3 regions of the Streptosporangium sp. G11 genome follow, and region 3 is predicted to be linked to each of the others. Evidence: predicted binding sites of a transcription regulator. Region 3 holds the regulator's gene; each other region holds the start of a gene.
What was found. The regulator LexA, encoded in region 3, represses DNA repair genes until DNA is damaged. The targets are predictions, from matches to a motif close to TCGAACANNTGTTCGA.

Region 1: ruvC (crossover junction endodeoxyribonuclease RuvC) is a predicted target of LexA. The motif match lies at 2,865-2,880, and genes of this name have one in related genera.
Region 2: recA (recombinase RecA) is a predicted target of LexA. The motif match lies at 2,498-2,513, and genes of this name have one in related genera.

The regions. Positions count from the first base shown of each region.
Region 1 is NZ_JBPJUQ010000026.1:47,512-52,563, reverse strand. Features, by position in the region: gene pdxT (pyridoxal 5'-phosphate synthase glutaminase subunit PdxT) at 49-639, shown strand; gene ACSDR0_RS23750 (YebC/PmpR family DNA-binding transcriptional regulator) at 643-1,395, shown strand; gene ACSDR0_RS23745 (cation:proton antiporter) at 1,469-2,746, shown strand; gene ruvC (crossover junction endodeoxyribonuclease RuvC) at 2,913-3,500, shown strand; gene ruvA (Holliday junction branch migration protein RuvA) at 3,497-4,117, shown strand; gene ruvB (Holliday junction branch migration DNA helicase RuvB) at 4,290-5,052, shown strand, end outside.
Region 2 is NZ_JBPJUQ010000002.1:157,367-162,418, reverse strand. Features, by position in the region: gene ACSDR0_RS02840 (ATP-dependent helicase) at 1-745, opposite strand, end outside; gene ACSDR0_RS02835 (VOC family protein) at 1,026-1,514, shown strand; gene ACSDR0_RS02830 (DUF3046 domain-containing protein) at 1,664-1,858, shown strand; gene ACSDR0_RS02825 (hypothetical protein) at 1,971-2,249, opposite strand; gene recA (recombinase RecA) at 2,620-3,756, shown strand; gene recX (recombination regulator RecX) at 3,771-4,592, shown strand; gene rny (ribonuclease Y) at 4,880-5,052, shown strand, end outside.
Region 3 is NZ_JBPJUQ010000074.1:23,547-28,598, reverse strand. Features, by position in the region: gene leuS (leucine--tRNA ligase) at 1-1,555, shown strand, start outside; gene lexA (transcriptional repressor LexA) at 2,024-2,734, opposite strand; gene ACSDR0_RS40395 (LysM peptidoglycan-binding domain-containing protein) at 3,591-3,863, shown strand; gene nrdR (transcriptional regulator NrdR) at 4,217-4,678, shown strand; gene ACSDR0_RS40385 (vitamin B12-dependent ribonucleotide reductase) at 4,763-5,052, shown strand, end outside.

The sequences.
Region 1 (5,052 bases), on a different contig from region 3:
GTGGCCATACGCTGAGGGGGCACCCCACCCGCACGGGAAGGACCATCGGTGACCATCGTCCCCACGATCGGCGTGTTCGCGCTGCAAGGAGACGTGCGCGAGCACGTGCGCTCCCTGGAGGCGGTGGGCGCGAGAGCGGTCACCGTACGGCGTCCCCACGAGCTGGAGGCGGTCGACGGCCTCGTCATCCCCGGCGGGGAGTCCACCACGATGTGGAAGCTCGCCGAGACCTTCGAGCTGCTCGAACCGCTCCGGATGCGGATCAAGGAGGGCATGCCCGCCTACGGCTCCTGCGCCGGAATGATCATGCTGGCCGACCGGATCGAGGGCGGCATCGCAGGCCAGCAGACGATCGGCGGCATCGACATGGTCGTCCGCCGCAACGCCTTCGGACGCCAGGTCGACTCCTTCGAGGCCGACGTCGACTTCGCCGGCCGCGGCGGCATGCGGGCGGTCTTCATCCGCGCCCCCTGGGTGGAATCCGTGGGTTCGGGGGTCGAAGTGCTGGCGCTGGCCGAACCTGGGGATAGGATCGTCGCGGTCCGCCAAGGACCGTTGCTCGCCACGTCCTTCCACCCGGAACTTACCGGGGATGTCGGTGTGCATTCATATTTCGCTGAGATGGTGAGGGAGCTCTAGGCGATGTCCGGCCACTCCAAATGGGCGACGACGAAGCACAAGAAGGCCGCACTTGACTCCAAGCGCGGCAAGCTGTTCGCCAAGCTCATCAAGAACATCGAGGTCGCGGCCCGGACGGGCGGACCCGATCCGGACGGCAACCCGACGCTGTACGACGCCATCACCAAGGCGCGCAAGAGCTCGGTCCCGATCGACAACATCGAGCGCGCCCGCAAGCGTGGCGGCGGCCTGGAGGCCGGCGGCGCCGACTGGCAGACCATCATGTACGAGGGCTACGCCCCCGGCGGCGTCGCGGTGCTGATCGAGTGCCTCACCGACAACCGCAACCGCGCCGCCTCCGAGGTTCGCGTCGCGCTGACCCGCAACGGCGGCTCGCTGGCCGACCCCGGCTCGGTGTCCTACATGTTCAACCGCAAGGGCGTCGTGCTCGTCCCCAAGGGTGAGCTGGCCGAGGACGACGTGCTGACCGCGGTCCTCGACGCGGGCGCCGAGGAGGTCAACGACCTGGGCGACCAGTTCGAGGTCGTCTCCGAGGCCACCGACCTCGTCCCGGTCCGCAAGGCCCTGCAGGAGGCCGGGATCGACTACGACTCGGCCGAGTCGAGCTTCATGCCGACGATGAACGTCCCGCTGGACGAGGACGGCGCCCGCAAGGTCTTCAGGCTGATCGACGCCCTTGAGGACAGCGACGACGTGCAGAACGTCTGGGCCAACTTCGACGTCTCCGACGAGGTCATGGAGAAGCTCGACGCATAAGCCAGGCAATTCGGCGTGATCTCGTATTGTCTGCGAGGTTTGTCCGCGTGATCGAGGGCATATCACGCGGACAATGGGCAATCCTGATCTGATTTTTGCCGTGGCGGGCGTCGCCGCGCTGCTCGCGGCCACGCTGCCCCGGCTCCTGAACCGGCGCCCCTTCTCTCTCCCTCTGGCCTGCCTGCTGGGCGGCGTCCTTCTCTACGCCCTGCCCCTGGACCTGCCCGATCCCGACCCGGTGGCTCACCGGGCGCTGGTCGAGCACGCCACCGAGATCTGCGTGCTGATCTCGCTCATGGGCGCAGGGCTGGCCATCAACCGGCCCTTCGGGCGGCGCGACTGGTCCTCGACCTGGCGCCTGCTGGGGTGGACGCTCCCGCTGACCGTCCTCGCCGTGGCCGCCACCGCGTACGGCCTGCTCGGGTGGCCCCTGGCGGCGGCGCTGCTGCTGGGCGCGGTGCTCGCGCCGACCGACCCGGTGCTCGCCTCCGACGTGCAGGTCGGCGAGCCCGTCGACTCGGAGAACGCCGACGACGAGGTCCGCTTCACCCTCACCTCGGAGGCGGGCCTCAACGACGGCCTGGCCTTCCCCCTGGTGTACGCCGCGATCGCGCTGGCCGTCGGCGGGGGTGTCGGCTGGATCGGCGAGTGGACGCTGGTGGACCTGCTCTACCGGTGCGCCGCGGGCGTGGTGTGCGGCCTGCTGATCGGCAAGGGGCTGGGACGGCTCTTCTTCCGCGCCCAGAAATCCGACCTGCGGCTGGCCGAGCACCGCGACGGCTTCGTGGCGCTGGCCGCGACGTTCCTGGCCTACGGCCTCACCGAGCTGGTGTACGGGTACGGCTTCATCGCGGTGTTCGTGACCGCCTGCACCATCAGGGCGGCGGAGCGCACCCACGGCTACAACGGGGTGCTGCACGGCTTCATAGAGCAGCTGGAGCGGCTGTTCACCGCCTGGCTGATCGTGCTGCTCGGCGGCTTCGTCGCGATGGGCGGCCTGTCCGCGCTCACCTGGCGGGGCGCCGCGGTCGGCCTGGTGCTGCTGCTGGTCATCCGGCCGCTGAGCGGATGGATCGCCGGGCTCGGGGGCAGGGCGGGGCCGCGCGAGCGCGTCGCGACCGCCTTCTTCGGCATCCGCGGCATCGGCTCGCTGTTCTACCTCGCCTACGCGCTCGGCCAGGCCGACTTCGGCGTACCCGCCGAGGAGCTCTGGGCAGTGGTCGCCTTCACCGTGCTGGCCTCCCTGGTGATCCACGGGATCTCGGCCTCGCCGGTGATGAACCGCCTGGACCGGCTGCGCGACAGGGCGGGAGACGCCCGGAACGCCGAACCCGCCGTCCAGCACCTGTGAGCCCGGCGCCCGCCGGCGCGGGGCCGTCGGCCGCTTCGCGCGCCGGAGCGATCCCGGCGCGGCGCCCGCGGGCCCGGAGAGCCGTGCGCGGGACGCTCTCACGCGGTAGAGTCTGCCACCGAACAGGTGTTCGGCGAGCGGAGGCGTGTCGGTGCGGTTGCCCGAGCTGCGGGTGATGGGGGTCGATCCCGGGCTTACCCGATGCGGGCTCGGTGCCGTCGAGGGGCGGCCCGGCGCACCGCTGAGCCTGGTCAAGGTCGGGGTCGTTCGCACCCCCGCCGACGACGAGATAGGCGCCCGGCTGGTGGCGATCGAGGCCGGCATCGAGCAGTGGCTCGACGAGATCAGGCCCGACGCGGTGGCCGTGGAGCGGGTCTTCGCCCAGCACAACCTCAGGACCGTGATGGGCACCGCGCAGGCCTCCGCCGTGGCGATCCTGTGCGCGTCCCGCAGGGGCCTGCCGGTCGCGTTGCACACGCCGTCCGAGGTCAAGGCCGCCATCACCGGCAGCGGCACGGCCGACAAGCAGCAGGTCGGCACGATGGTGACCCGCCTGCTGCGGCTGGACGCCATGCCCAAGCCCGCCGACGCCGCCGACGCGCTCGCCCTCGCGATCTGCCACGTGTGGCGGGGCGGCGCCCAGAGCAGGCTGGCCGAGGCCGCCGCGAAGGCCGCGAGCGGCTCCGGCACCACCCCCGCCGCCTACTTCCGAGGCCGTGGCAGGGCCGGATACCCGAGAGGAACCGCGAAGTGATCGCCTCGGTGCGAGGACAGGTGACCGCGATCGCGCCCGACGGTGTGGTCGTCGAGGTGGGCGGGGTGGGAGTCCTCGTGCACTGCACGCCGGGCACGCTGGCGACGCTCAGGATGGGTGAGGAGGCCAGGCTGGCCACCTCGCTGGTGGTCCGCGAGGAGTCGCTGACACTGTTCGGCTTCGGCACCGACGACGAGCGCGGCATCTTCGAGATGCTGCAGACGGCCAACGGGGTCGGCCCCAAGGTCGCCCTGGCGATGCTGGCCGTGCACAGCCCCAACGCGCTCCGGGTGGCCGTGGCCTCCGCCGACGTCAAGGCGCTGACCAGGGTCCCCGGGGTGGGCCCGAAGGGCGCCCAGCGGATCATCGTCGACCTCAAGAACAAGCTCGGCACTCCGGAGGAGGCCGTCAGCGCCGCCCTCGACGGCCGCGCCGCCACACCCGCCTGGCGCGGCCAGGTCCACTCCGGCCTGGTCGGCCTGGGCTACTCGGCGCGAGACGCCGACGAGGCGGTCGCCGCCGTCGAGCCCCAGGCCGACACGGAGACGGCCGAGGGCCGCACCCCGCAGGTGGCGGTCCTGCTCAAGGCCGCGCTTCGCGCGCTGAGCGTGCGATGAGGGGCCCGGCCACCGAGGCCGCGCGCGAGCGCGGATCCCTCAGCCCGGTGTCCGCCGGCCGCGGGCGAGCCCGCCGTACGAGGCGTGTGCCCGGAGACGGCGGCAGAGGGCGCCGCGCGGTGCCCAGAGGGCTCGGGCGGTTCCGCCCTACGGTGAGTGGGGGAGGGACGGCGTGAGCTCCGATCGTGATCTGGTGTCGCCGGACGCCGAGGGCGACGAGAGATACATCGAGGCGGCGCTGCGGCCCAAGCGGCTGGAGGAGTTCATCGGCCAGGCGCGGGTGCGCGAGCAGCTGTCGCTGGTGCTGCAGAGCGCGCTGCGGCGCAACCGGCCGCCGGACCACGTGCTGATGAGCGGCGGTCCCGGGCTGGGCAAGACGACCCTGTCGATGATCATCGCGACCGAGCTCTCCGTGCCCCTCCGGATCACCTCGGGGCCCGCGCTGGAGCGGGCCGGCGACCTCGCGGCGATCCTGTCGACCCTCTCCGAGGGCGAGGTCCTGTTCATCGACGAGATCCACCGGATGGCCAGGCCCGCCGAGGAGATGCTCTACCTCGCGATGGAGGACTTCCGCGTCGACATCGTGGTGGGCAAGGGGCCGGGGGCGACCGCGATCCCGCTGGAGATCGCCCCGTTCACCCTGGTCGGGGCCACCACCCGGGCCGGCATGCTCCCCGCGCCGCTGCGCGACCGCTTCGGCTTCGTCGCGCACATGGACTTCTACGGGGTCGCCGAGCTGGAGGAGGTGCTGCACCGCTCCTCGCGCCTGCTGGGCGTCAAGCTCCCCGGCGACGCCGCCCGCGAGATCGCCGGCCGCTCCCGGGGCACCCCCCGCATCGCCAACCGGCTGCTGCGCCGGGTCCGCGACTTCGCGGAGGTGCGTGCCGAGGGCGTCGTCACCAGGGACGTCGCCTCCGCCGCGCTCAACCTCTACG
Region 2 (5,052 bases), on a different contig from region 3:
AGGCGGCCACTTCGCTCACCGGTCGCACGGTCGCCGACAGGCCGATCCGCTGGGCGGGCCGGGGCAGGAGGGAGTCGAGCCGCTCCAGGCTGAGGGCCAGGTGCGCGCCGCGCTTGGTGGCCGCCACCGCGTGCACCTCGTCGACGATGACCGTCTCCACGCCGCGCAACGCCTCGCGGGCCTGGCTGGTGAGCAGCAGGAACAGCGACTCGGGGGTGGTGATCAGGATGTCGGACGGCCTGGTCGCGAACCGGCGCCGCTCCTCGGGGGAGGTGTCGCCCGACCGGATCGCCACCGAGATCTCCGGCACCGGCAGACCCAGCCGTCGCGCGGTCTGCCCCAGCCCGGCCAGCGGCGCCCGGAGGTTGCGCTCGACGTCGACCGCCAGGGCCTTGAGGGGCGACACGTACAGGACCCGGCACCGCCTCACCGGCTCGTCGTCCTTCCGCGAACGCCCTCGCCCGCCCCGGCCGCCCGTGTCACCCGCGGGGCCCGCACCGGAGGCCCCGGCGGCAGGTGGGGAGCCGGGGGCGGAGGCGGCGAGCCGGTCGAGCGACCACAGGAAGGCGGCCAGCGTCTTGCCGGAGCCGGTGGGCGCGACCACCAGGGTGTTGTCACCCCGGGCGATCGCCTCCCACGCCCCCTCCTGCGCGGCGGTCGGCGCGGCGAACGCCCCGGTGAACCAGTCTTTGGTCATCCGGGTGAAGTGATCGAGCGCTCCGCCCGAGCCCGTCGTCTCGCCCATCGTCGCCCCCTAGCTCCCGGTTCGGCCGACCAACCGGGTCACCGCCCATACTGCACGGCCCCACCGACAGAACCCCTCCGCCGCCCGCCGGACGGGAGCGGACGACTCGTGCGTCACCTGCGGATACATGATCCAATGTTCTCGCGGCCGGACCCCGGAAGGCCGCGCCACAGGGGTTTCCGAGGCTTCGCCACCATGACATGACGTCCGGGATAGGTTGGCCCCCTGTCGTCACGGACATGGCTTTGACGAACACGACGCATTGAGTGGTGAGCTAACGGTGAGCATCGACCATCAGGCCATCGAGGCGACACGCGAGCGGATCAAGGCGAAGCACCTCAGGGCGCACCGCCCGCCGAGCAGCGCGAGGGGGCTGCATCACTTCGCACTGATCTCCTCCGACGTCGAGACGACGATCGCGTTCTACCAGGAGCTCCTGGAGTTCCCGCTCACGGAGATCTTCGAGAACCGTGACTACCGAGGGTCGAACCACTTCTTCTTCGACATCGGCAACGGCAACCTCCTCGCCTTCTTCGACTTCCCCGGCCTGGACCTCGGCCCCTACAGGGAGGTCCTCGGCGGGCTCCACCACGTCGCCATCTCCGTCGACCCCTCCACCTGGGAGCGACTGCGGGGCAAGCTGGAGGCGGCGGGCGTGCCGCACCAGGTCGAGAGCGGCGCGTCCATTTACTTCGCCGACCCCGACGGGGCCCGCCTGGAACTGCTCGCCGACCCCCTCGGCGAGATGTACGGCTCCCGCGTGCTCTGACGGCCCCGTACCTCCTCCCCGGCCGTCCGCGCCCTCGTCCGTCTTCCGTCCCCGTTCCCCTCGGGCCGGGGCCGGGACGCGGGCGGCTCGCGGCCCTGCGGCGTGCCGGGACGGGCCACGGCACGCCGGAGTGGACCCATACTGGGGGCATGCGCCTGTCGGACTTCTGGATGCGGATGAAGACGCACTTCGGCGACCCGTACGCCGAGTCGTGGGCCCGCGACTACGTCATCGCCGATCTCGGCGGCCGGACCGTGATCCAGGCGCTGGCCGAGGGTGTTGGGGCCAAGGAGGTCTGGCGCGCCGTGTGCGGGGTGACCGACGTCGCGCCCAGGCTCCGCTGAGGGCCGGGAAGCCTGAGGAACCCGAGGAACAGGTGAGAGCCCGCAGGCCCGGGAAGGCCGGCGGGCTCTCCGAGAGGTGAGCGAGGACCGGGGCCGGGGAGGGTCCGGCCGGTCAGGACGGCTCGGGGAGCGGGGCGAGGATCTTCTCCACCGAGTCGGCCGCGTGCGCGGGATCGTCGGCGCTCTCCTCGCCGTCCGGTGACCACAGGAACAGCCAGCCGTCCCTGACCGGGGTGGCGAAGACGATGGTCTGGCGGTGACTGTCCGGATGCCACACCCACAGCACCGGGGTGGCGCCCCCGAGGGTGCGGCTCACCAGTCCTCGTTGTCGCAGTTCGGCGGCCAGGGAATCGAGATGGGCTAGGCGTTGCTGCGTGAACGCGTTGGGCACGTCGGGCACCTCGGGTCGTTTCCCCTCAGGATCACCCCAGGTCAGCCCGGTTACAACAGGTCCAAGACAATTCTCGGAAATGTCGCCTCCCGGATGGGGTCCGCACTCCCGGGGCCGTGACCCGCCGTCCGTGTCCGTCCGCATCCGTTCGTTCGCATCCGTCCGTGCGGAGCCGTGCCGGGTCGTGCGCGGGGGAGCTTCGCGGCGGTTCGCGACTCCCGTAACGTGTGGGTGCCAACGGGCGGCGATCGAACAGTCGTTCGGCTATATTGAACAGGCCGTCACTCCTGGCGTGCCCTCCCGAAATTGTCGGCGGCACCCCGTAGCTTTCTGGCAACCGATCCAACCCGCGACCCTTCAGGGGGCTCCCATGGCAGCTAACGACCGCGAGAAGGCGCTTGAGACCGCACTCGCTCAGATCGAGCGGCAGTTCGGCAAGGGCTCCGTCATGCGTCTGGGCGATGAGGTCCGTGCGCCCATCGAAGTGATCCCGACCGGCTCCATCGCGCTCGACGTGGCCCTCGGCATCGGCGGCTTCCCCCGCGGCCGCGTCGTCGAGGTCTACGGTCCCGAGTCCTCGGGCAAGACCACGGTCGCCCTGCACGCGGTGGCCAACGCCCAGCGCGGCGGCGGCATCGCCGCGTTCATCGACGCCGAGCACGCGCTCGACCCGGAGTACGCCCAGAAGCTGGGCGTCGACACCGACGCGCTGCTCGTCTCCCAGCCCGACACCGGGGAGCAGGCGCTGGAGATCGCCGACATGCTGATCCGGTCCGGCGCCGTCGACCTGCTGGTCATCGACTCGGTCGCGGCCCTGGTGCCCAAGGCCGAGATCGAGGGCGAGATGGGCGACAGCCACGTCGGTCTCCAGGCCCGCCTGATGTCCCAGGCGCTGCGCAAGATCGCCGGCGCGCTCAACAACACCGGCACCACCGCGATCTTCATCAACCAGCTTCGCGAGAAGATCGGCGTCATGTTCGGCTCGCCCGAGACCACGACCGGTGGAAAGGCGCTGAAGTTCTACGCCTCGGTCCGCCTCGACATCCGCCGCATCGAGACGCTGAAGGACGGCACCGACGCCGTCGGCAACCGCACCCGGGTGAAGGTCGTCAAGAACAAGATGGCCCCGCCCTTCCGCGTGGCCGACTTCGACATCCTCTACGGCGTCGGCATCTCCCGCGAGGGTGGCCTGATCGACATGGGCGTCGAGCACGGCTTCGTCCGCAAGTCCGGTGCCTGGTACACCTACGAGGGTGACCAGCTCGGCCAGGGCAAGGAGAACGCGCGAAACTTCCTCAAGAGCCACCCGGACATGGCGAACGAGATCGAGAAGAAGATCAAGGAGAAGCTCGGCGTCGGCCCGCGCGTCGACAACCCGGCCGCCTCGTCTCCCGCCCCCGCGGCTTCGGCCCCGGCCGCCGCGGCAGGTCGCGCGTCCACCGCGGCTCCCGTCGCGGCCGGTCGCGGTTCCAAGGCCGCCGCCGCTCCCAAGCCGGGTGACGCCTGAAATCGGGTTGATCGATGACGACGGGACCTGACTCCGGTCCGGCCGGCGAGGCCGGGCCGAGAGATTGGGGTGCCTGGCCCGACGAGCCCCGGGCGGGCTCACCGGGCAGGCGCGACCACGGTCCGTCCGCCTCGGAGGGAGGGTTTCGCGAGGAGACCGCGAACCCCGCGGGTGACGCGCCGCGAGGCCGGAAGAAGCGTGCCTCCCGGCGTGGCGGACGGCGGTCCGGGGGTGCCTCCTTCGGCTTCCCTCCCGATGGATCCGATGGATCCGATGGATCCGACGGGCAGGCCGAGGGACCTCCGGAGGGCCGGAGGGCCGGAGCCGACCCGCAGGCGGTGGCGCGAGGCATCTGCCTGCGGCTGCTGACCATGGCGCCGCGCACCCGGGCCCAGCTCGCGGAGGCGCTGCGCAAGCGCGAGGTGCCCCAGGAGGCGGCGGACGCCGTGCTGGAGCGCTTCTCCGAGGTCGGGCTCATCGACGACGAGGCGTTCGCCGCGGCATGGGTGAGCTCGCGCCACGCCGGGCGGGGTCTCGCCAGAAAGGCCCTCGCCTCGGAGCTCCGCCACCGAGGGGTGGACGAGGAGACCGTGAAGGAAGCGGTGGATCAGCTCGACCCCGAGGAGGAGGCGGAGACCGCCCGTCGCCTTGTGCGGCGCAAGCTCTCCTCCACCCGGAGCCTGGAGCCCGCGGTCAGGACCCGCAGGCTGGCGGGCATGCTCGCCCGGAAGGGATACGGTCCGGGCCTGGTGTTTCGCGTGATTCGCGAGGTGCTGGAGGAGGAGGGGGCGGAGACATCGCCGTTCCCGGAGGAGCAGGGCTATCCGCTCGACTAGCTCAAAGCGGCTTGACAGCGGGTCTTTGCTTGCTCGTTACCTCTCTGACGCTTAATCTCAACGGCAGTGAGGAGTTACTCCGCGCAGCGCGGATTGTCATAGCGGTGTAATACGGACAAGCAGGCTTGGCGGATGAGAATGGGACGGCGGACCGGCGGGAACAGCCGGTAGGTGATCCCCCTCTGGGTTCACTTCTGTCCCGGCGGCGCCGCCTCTTGAGCTTTCCGTGCCGTGCGTGTGACCCCTCGTGTGCCTGATATTTGCGACGCGAGGAAGGTGAGGCGCGCATGGATCCGGTCGTGGTCGTCATGTTGGTAGTGGCGGTTGTGGCTCTCGCCGTGATGACAGCCGTGCTGGTCGTGTTGCTGCGTCGCATCGGTGGAGCCGCTGCCGTGCCCAAGGGCCCCACCCCCGAGCAGGAGGCCGAGGCCCAGGCCCACCTGGAGGAGGCCAGGCGCGA
Region 3 (5,052 bases):
GAAGGAGAAGACCGGCGTCTTCCTGGGCCGGTACGCCGTCAACCCGGTCAACGGCGAGCGCATGCCGGTCTGGGCGGCCGACTACGTGCTGTCCGACTACGGCCACGGCGCCATCATGGCCGTGCCCGCGCACGACCAGCGCGACCTGGACTTCGCCCGCGCCTTCGACCTGCCGGTACGGGTGGTCGTGCACACCGGCCTGGCCGATCCCGGCGAGACCGGCGTCGCCACCGCCGGTGACGGCGCGATGGTCAACTCCGGTCCGCTGGACGGCCTGACCAAGGTCGACGCGATCCGGAAGATCATCGGGGTGCTGAGCGAGCGGGGCACCGGCCACTCCACGGTCAACTTCCGGCTGCGCGACTGGCTGCTGTCCCGCCAGCGCTTCTGGGGCTGCCCGATCCCGATCATCCACTGCGCCGACTGCGGCGAGGTCCCCGTCCCCGACGACCAGCTGCCCGTCACCCTGCCCGACATGCGTGGCGAGGCCCTGGCGCCCAAGGGCGTCTCCCCGCTGGCCTCGGCCGAAGACTGGGTCAACGTCTCCTGTCCCAAGTGCGGCGGCCCGGCCAAGCGTGACACGGACACGATGGACACCTTCGTCGACTCCTCGTGGTACTTCCTGCGCTACGTCGACCCGGCCTACGAGGACGGCCCGTTCGACGCCGAGCGTGTCCGCAAATGGGGCCCGATCGACCAGTACATCGGCGGCGTCGAGCACGCCGTGCTGCACCTGATGTACGCCAGGTTCTTCACCAAGGTCCTGCACGACATGGGAATGATCGACTTCGTCGAGCCCTTTACCCGCCTGCTGAACCAGGGGCAGGTCATCAACCAGGGCAAGGCGATGTCCAAGTCGCTGGGCAACGGCGTCGACCTGGGCCAGCAGATCGACGCCTACGGTGTCGACGCGGTCAGGCTGACCGTCGTCTTCGCCGGACCGCCCGAGGACGACATCGACTGGTCCGACGTCTCCCCGGCGGCGTCGCAGAAGTTCCTGGCCCGCGCGTTCCGCGTCATGGCCGAGGCCGGTGCGGCCTCGGCGCCCGGCGTCGACGTCACCGCCGGAGACCTGAACCTGCGCAAGGTCGTCCACCACACCATCGACGAGGTCACCAAGCTGGTCGACTCCCACCGCTTCAACGTCGCGGTGGCCCGCATGATGGAGCTGACGAGCGCGGCCCGCAAGGCCATCGACTCCGGGCCCGGCGCCGCCGACCCGGCGGTCAGGGAGGCCGCCGAGACCCTGGCGGTCATGCTGTCCCTGGTCGCGCCGTACGCGGCGGAGGAGGGCTGGGAGCGGCTGGGACACACCGCCTCGGTCGCCACCGCGGGCTGGCCGACGGCCGACCCGGCGCTGCTGGTCCAGGAGTCGGTCACCTGTGTCGTCCAGGTCGCGGGCAAGGTCCGTGACCGGCTGGAGGTCTCCCCGGAGATCTCCGAGGCGGACCTGGAGGCACTGGCCCTGGCGTCGGAGAAGGTCCGGTCCTTCCTGTCCGGTACGCCGCGCAAGGTGATCGTCCGCGCGCCCAAGCTGGTCAACATCGTCCCGTAGGCGCCGTCCGGAGGCCGTGCGGCGCGGTCTCGGGGTCGTCGTGGTCACTCGGGGGCGCCCGCCCGGCGCTCCCGAGCGGCCACGGAGCAACCGGCGTGTCTTCGCGCTCACTTCGAGCCGGGCAGGCTCCCGCGTCAACCGGTGTGTCCTGCGCTCACGTCAACCGATGTCTCCCCACGCCCATCTCGACGGGTGGGCGCGGGCCCGCCGGCGCGGGCTCTTCTCGTGGCGCACCGTCACCTGAAAACGCCGGGTGGGTGGTGTCCCGATATCGGGACACCACCCACCCGGCGTGTCGCGCGTCCTTCGGCGTGTCGCCCGAAGGCCGGTGGCGCGTGGTTCGGAGCTCGCGTCGAGGCGGTGCGGTTCAGCGATTCGGAGCGCGCGTCGGAACGGTGCGGTTCAGTGGTTCGGAGCGCGCGCCAGAACGCGGGGAGGGCGGTTCGGAGCTCGCTCGGGACGCTCGCGTCAGAGCTTGCGGAGGACCGCGACGACCTTGCCGAGCACGGTGGCCTCGTCACCGGGGATCGGGTCGTAGTTGGGGTTGTGCGGGACCAGCCAGACGTGGCCGTCCCTGCGCTTGAAGGTCTTGACCGTGGCCTCGCCGTCGATCATCGCCGCGACCACGTCGCCGTTGTCGGCGACCGGCTGCTGGCGTACGACCACCCAGTCACCGTTGGCGATGGCGGCCTCGATCATCGAGTCACCGGTCACCTGGAGGAGGAAGAGCGTGCCCTCGCCGACAAGCTGCTTGGGCAGGGCGAAGACGTCCTCGATGCTCTCCTCGGCCAGGATGGGGCCACCGGCGGCGATCCGGCCGACGAGGGGCACGTAGGCGGCGGTCGGACGGCTGACCGGAGTCTCGTCCTCGCCGGAGTCGGGATCCACCCACAACACGGGCTCGCCGGGAAGACGGACCTCCAGGGCGCGGGGGCGGTGCGGATCACGCCGCAGATAGCCCTTGCGCTGCAACGCCGTCAGCTGGTGCGACACGCTGGAGGTGCTGGTGAGCTGCACCGCCTCGCCGATCTCCCGCATGGACGGCGGGTAGCCGCGCTGCTGCACGGAATCGCGGATCACTTCAAGGATCTTCCGCTGCCTGGGGGTGAGGCCAAGGGAGTCACGCCTTCGCACCGCCAGGTCGCTGGCGGCCGAACCGTTCTCGTTGTGCTGGCTCATACGAACTCCTCGCCTCCCGGTCTGTATTTAACGCGTCGCACACAGCGACCATACCTCGGCCGAAGATCATATTCAAACAATTGTTCGAATGTCCTCGAAATCGGCGACGCCGTGGTGTACAACATCGTACGGGAGTTCGATCGACATCGTGTTCGATTCGCCGATCTTTCTTCGACATGTGTTCGGCCAGGTCGAGGGGATGGGGGCCACCGTGAAACCGACCGCGACGACACCACGATCCAGGACCGCGCCGAGGGTCCGGGCGGCGCAGAGATCACCGGGGGCGCCGCGCCTGCGGCTCGTGCCGCCTCCGAGACCGGAGCAGGAGCCGGGCCCCGCGCCGGAGTCGGCGCGCGGGCCCGAGGCGGGGCCGGAGCCGGAGTCCGGACGGGGCTCCGTGCCGAGGCCGCGCCCCGGGCGTGAGCCGGGACGGAGGCCGGGGCAGGAGCCCGAGCGGGCGTTCGAGCGCGAGCCGGTGCGGGGGCCCGGCCGCGAGACCGGAAGAAAGGCCGTGCGCGAGCCGCGACAGGGGGCCGGCCGGGAGTCCGGGAGAAAGTCCGGGCGCGAGCCGGGGCAGGCGTTCGGGCGCGAGCCGGGGCGTGGGGCCGACCGTGGGCAGGGGCGGCCGTCCGGGCGCGAGCGGAGACGGCGGCCCGGCCGTGAGTCGGTGCCGGGGCTCGTCCGGGAGCCGGAGCCGGGGGCCGGACGCGCGTCCGGGCCGAGGCCGGCGACGGCACCGGCGGCGGACCCCCGCCGTCCCGGCGCCAGCCGATCGGGCGCCAGTCGGCCGGGGAGCGGCCGATCGGGGGCCGGCCGGCGGCCGATCCGGCTCACCCGGCGTGGCAGGATCGTGGCGGTGGCGGTGCTCGTGCTGGTCGCCCTGGGGGTGCTCTGGATCGGCGGGCGCATCGACATGGCCTCGGCGGGCGAGCGGGAGGGCCTTGAGAGTCTGCCGCGGATCACGGTGCACGCCGGCGACACGCTGTGGGAGATCGCGGACGCGTTGACGGAGGAGGCGGACGCCGGGCCGATGGTCCGTCGGATCATGGACCTCAACGGGCTGTCCGGCTCCGAGGTCCGGCCGGGGACCCGGCTCTATCTCCCCGAGGGCCTTGTCCCCCTGAGGTGAGGCCGGCCGATGGAGCGGGTGGCCGAAGGGCTCACCTGACAGGTCGCCTGGGACGATTGTGAGGGAAGTGACGCCCGGGGCGGGAGGGGCCTCGCCCGGGCGGCGACACGCCGGGATGTGACGGCTGATCAGCGACTTCACGCGGCAAGGTCGTTTCAACTTGCGTTCATGGTCGAGCGCTTCTACGGTTGGACCACAACATCTAGTGGCTGCATCGCAACCCTTCACCACAGATTGTGTTTCCATTACCGCATCTCGACTATTCGAAGATGTGTGCGCGAGCGTCTAGGCGCGCGTGCCGTGGGCAGGTGAGGTGGGTCGGCCGCTCTCGGTAGGTCAAGGAGGCGACACGCGTGCATTGTCCGTTCTGTCGCCATCTGGACACCCGAGTTATCGACAGCCGGGCCACCGAGGACGGCGGGGCCATCCGCCGCAGGCGCACGTGCTCGGAGTGCGGGCGCAGGTTCACCACGCAGGAGACCGTCCTGCTCATGGTGAGCAAGCGCAGCGGTGTGACGGAGCCGTTCTTCAGGGACAAGGTGATCGCCGGGGTGCGGCGGGCGTGCCAGGGGCGGTCCGTCAGTGAAGACTCCCTGGCGCAGCTGGGCCAGCGGGTCGAGGAGAGCATCCGGGCCACCGGATGCGCCGAGATCGCGGCCCACGAGGTCGGGCTGGCCATCCTGGGTCCACTCCGCGATCTGGACGAGGTGGCGTACCTGCGGTTCGCCTCCGTCTATCGGGGGTTCGAGACGCTGGCCGACTTCGAGGCGGAGATCGAGCAGCTCCGGGCGGAGCGCTCCACCAAGCAGGACTGATGCAGACCCCGGGCGCCGGGGGTGAGGCGGCGCGTTGGTGTGGTCCGATTCGAGGGTTCTACGGAGCCCCAGGAGGGGGAAGTCATGACGGAGACTGTCGGCGCGGTGACACGTGGGAGCAAGAGGCCGCGTAGGGGCCTGAAGATGAAGCGGATCTTCACCACGCCAGGTGTGCACCCCTATGACGAGCTGGTCTGGGAGCGCCGTGACATCGTCATGACCAACTGGCGCGACGGCTCGATCAACTTCGAGCAGCGCGGCGTCGAGTTCCCCCAGTCGTGGTCGGTCAACGCCGCCAACATCGTGACCACCAAATACTTCCGTGGCGCGGTCGGCACCCCGCAGCGGGAGTGGAGCCTCAAGCAGCTGGTCGA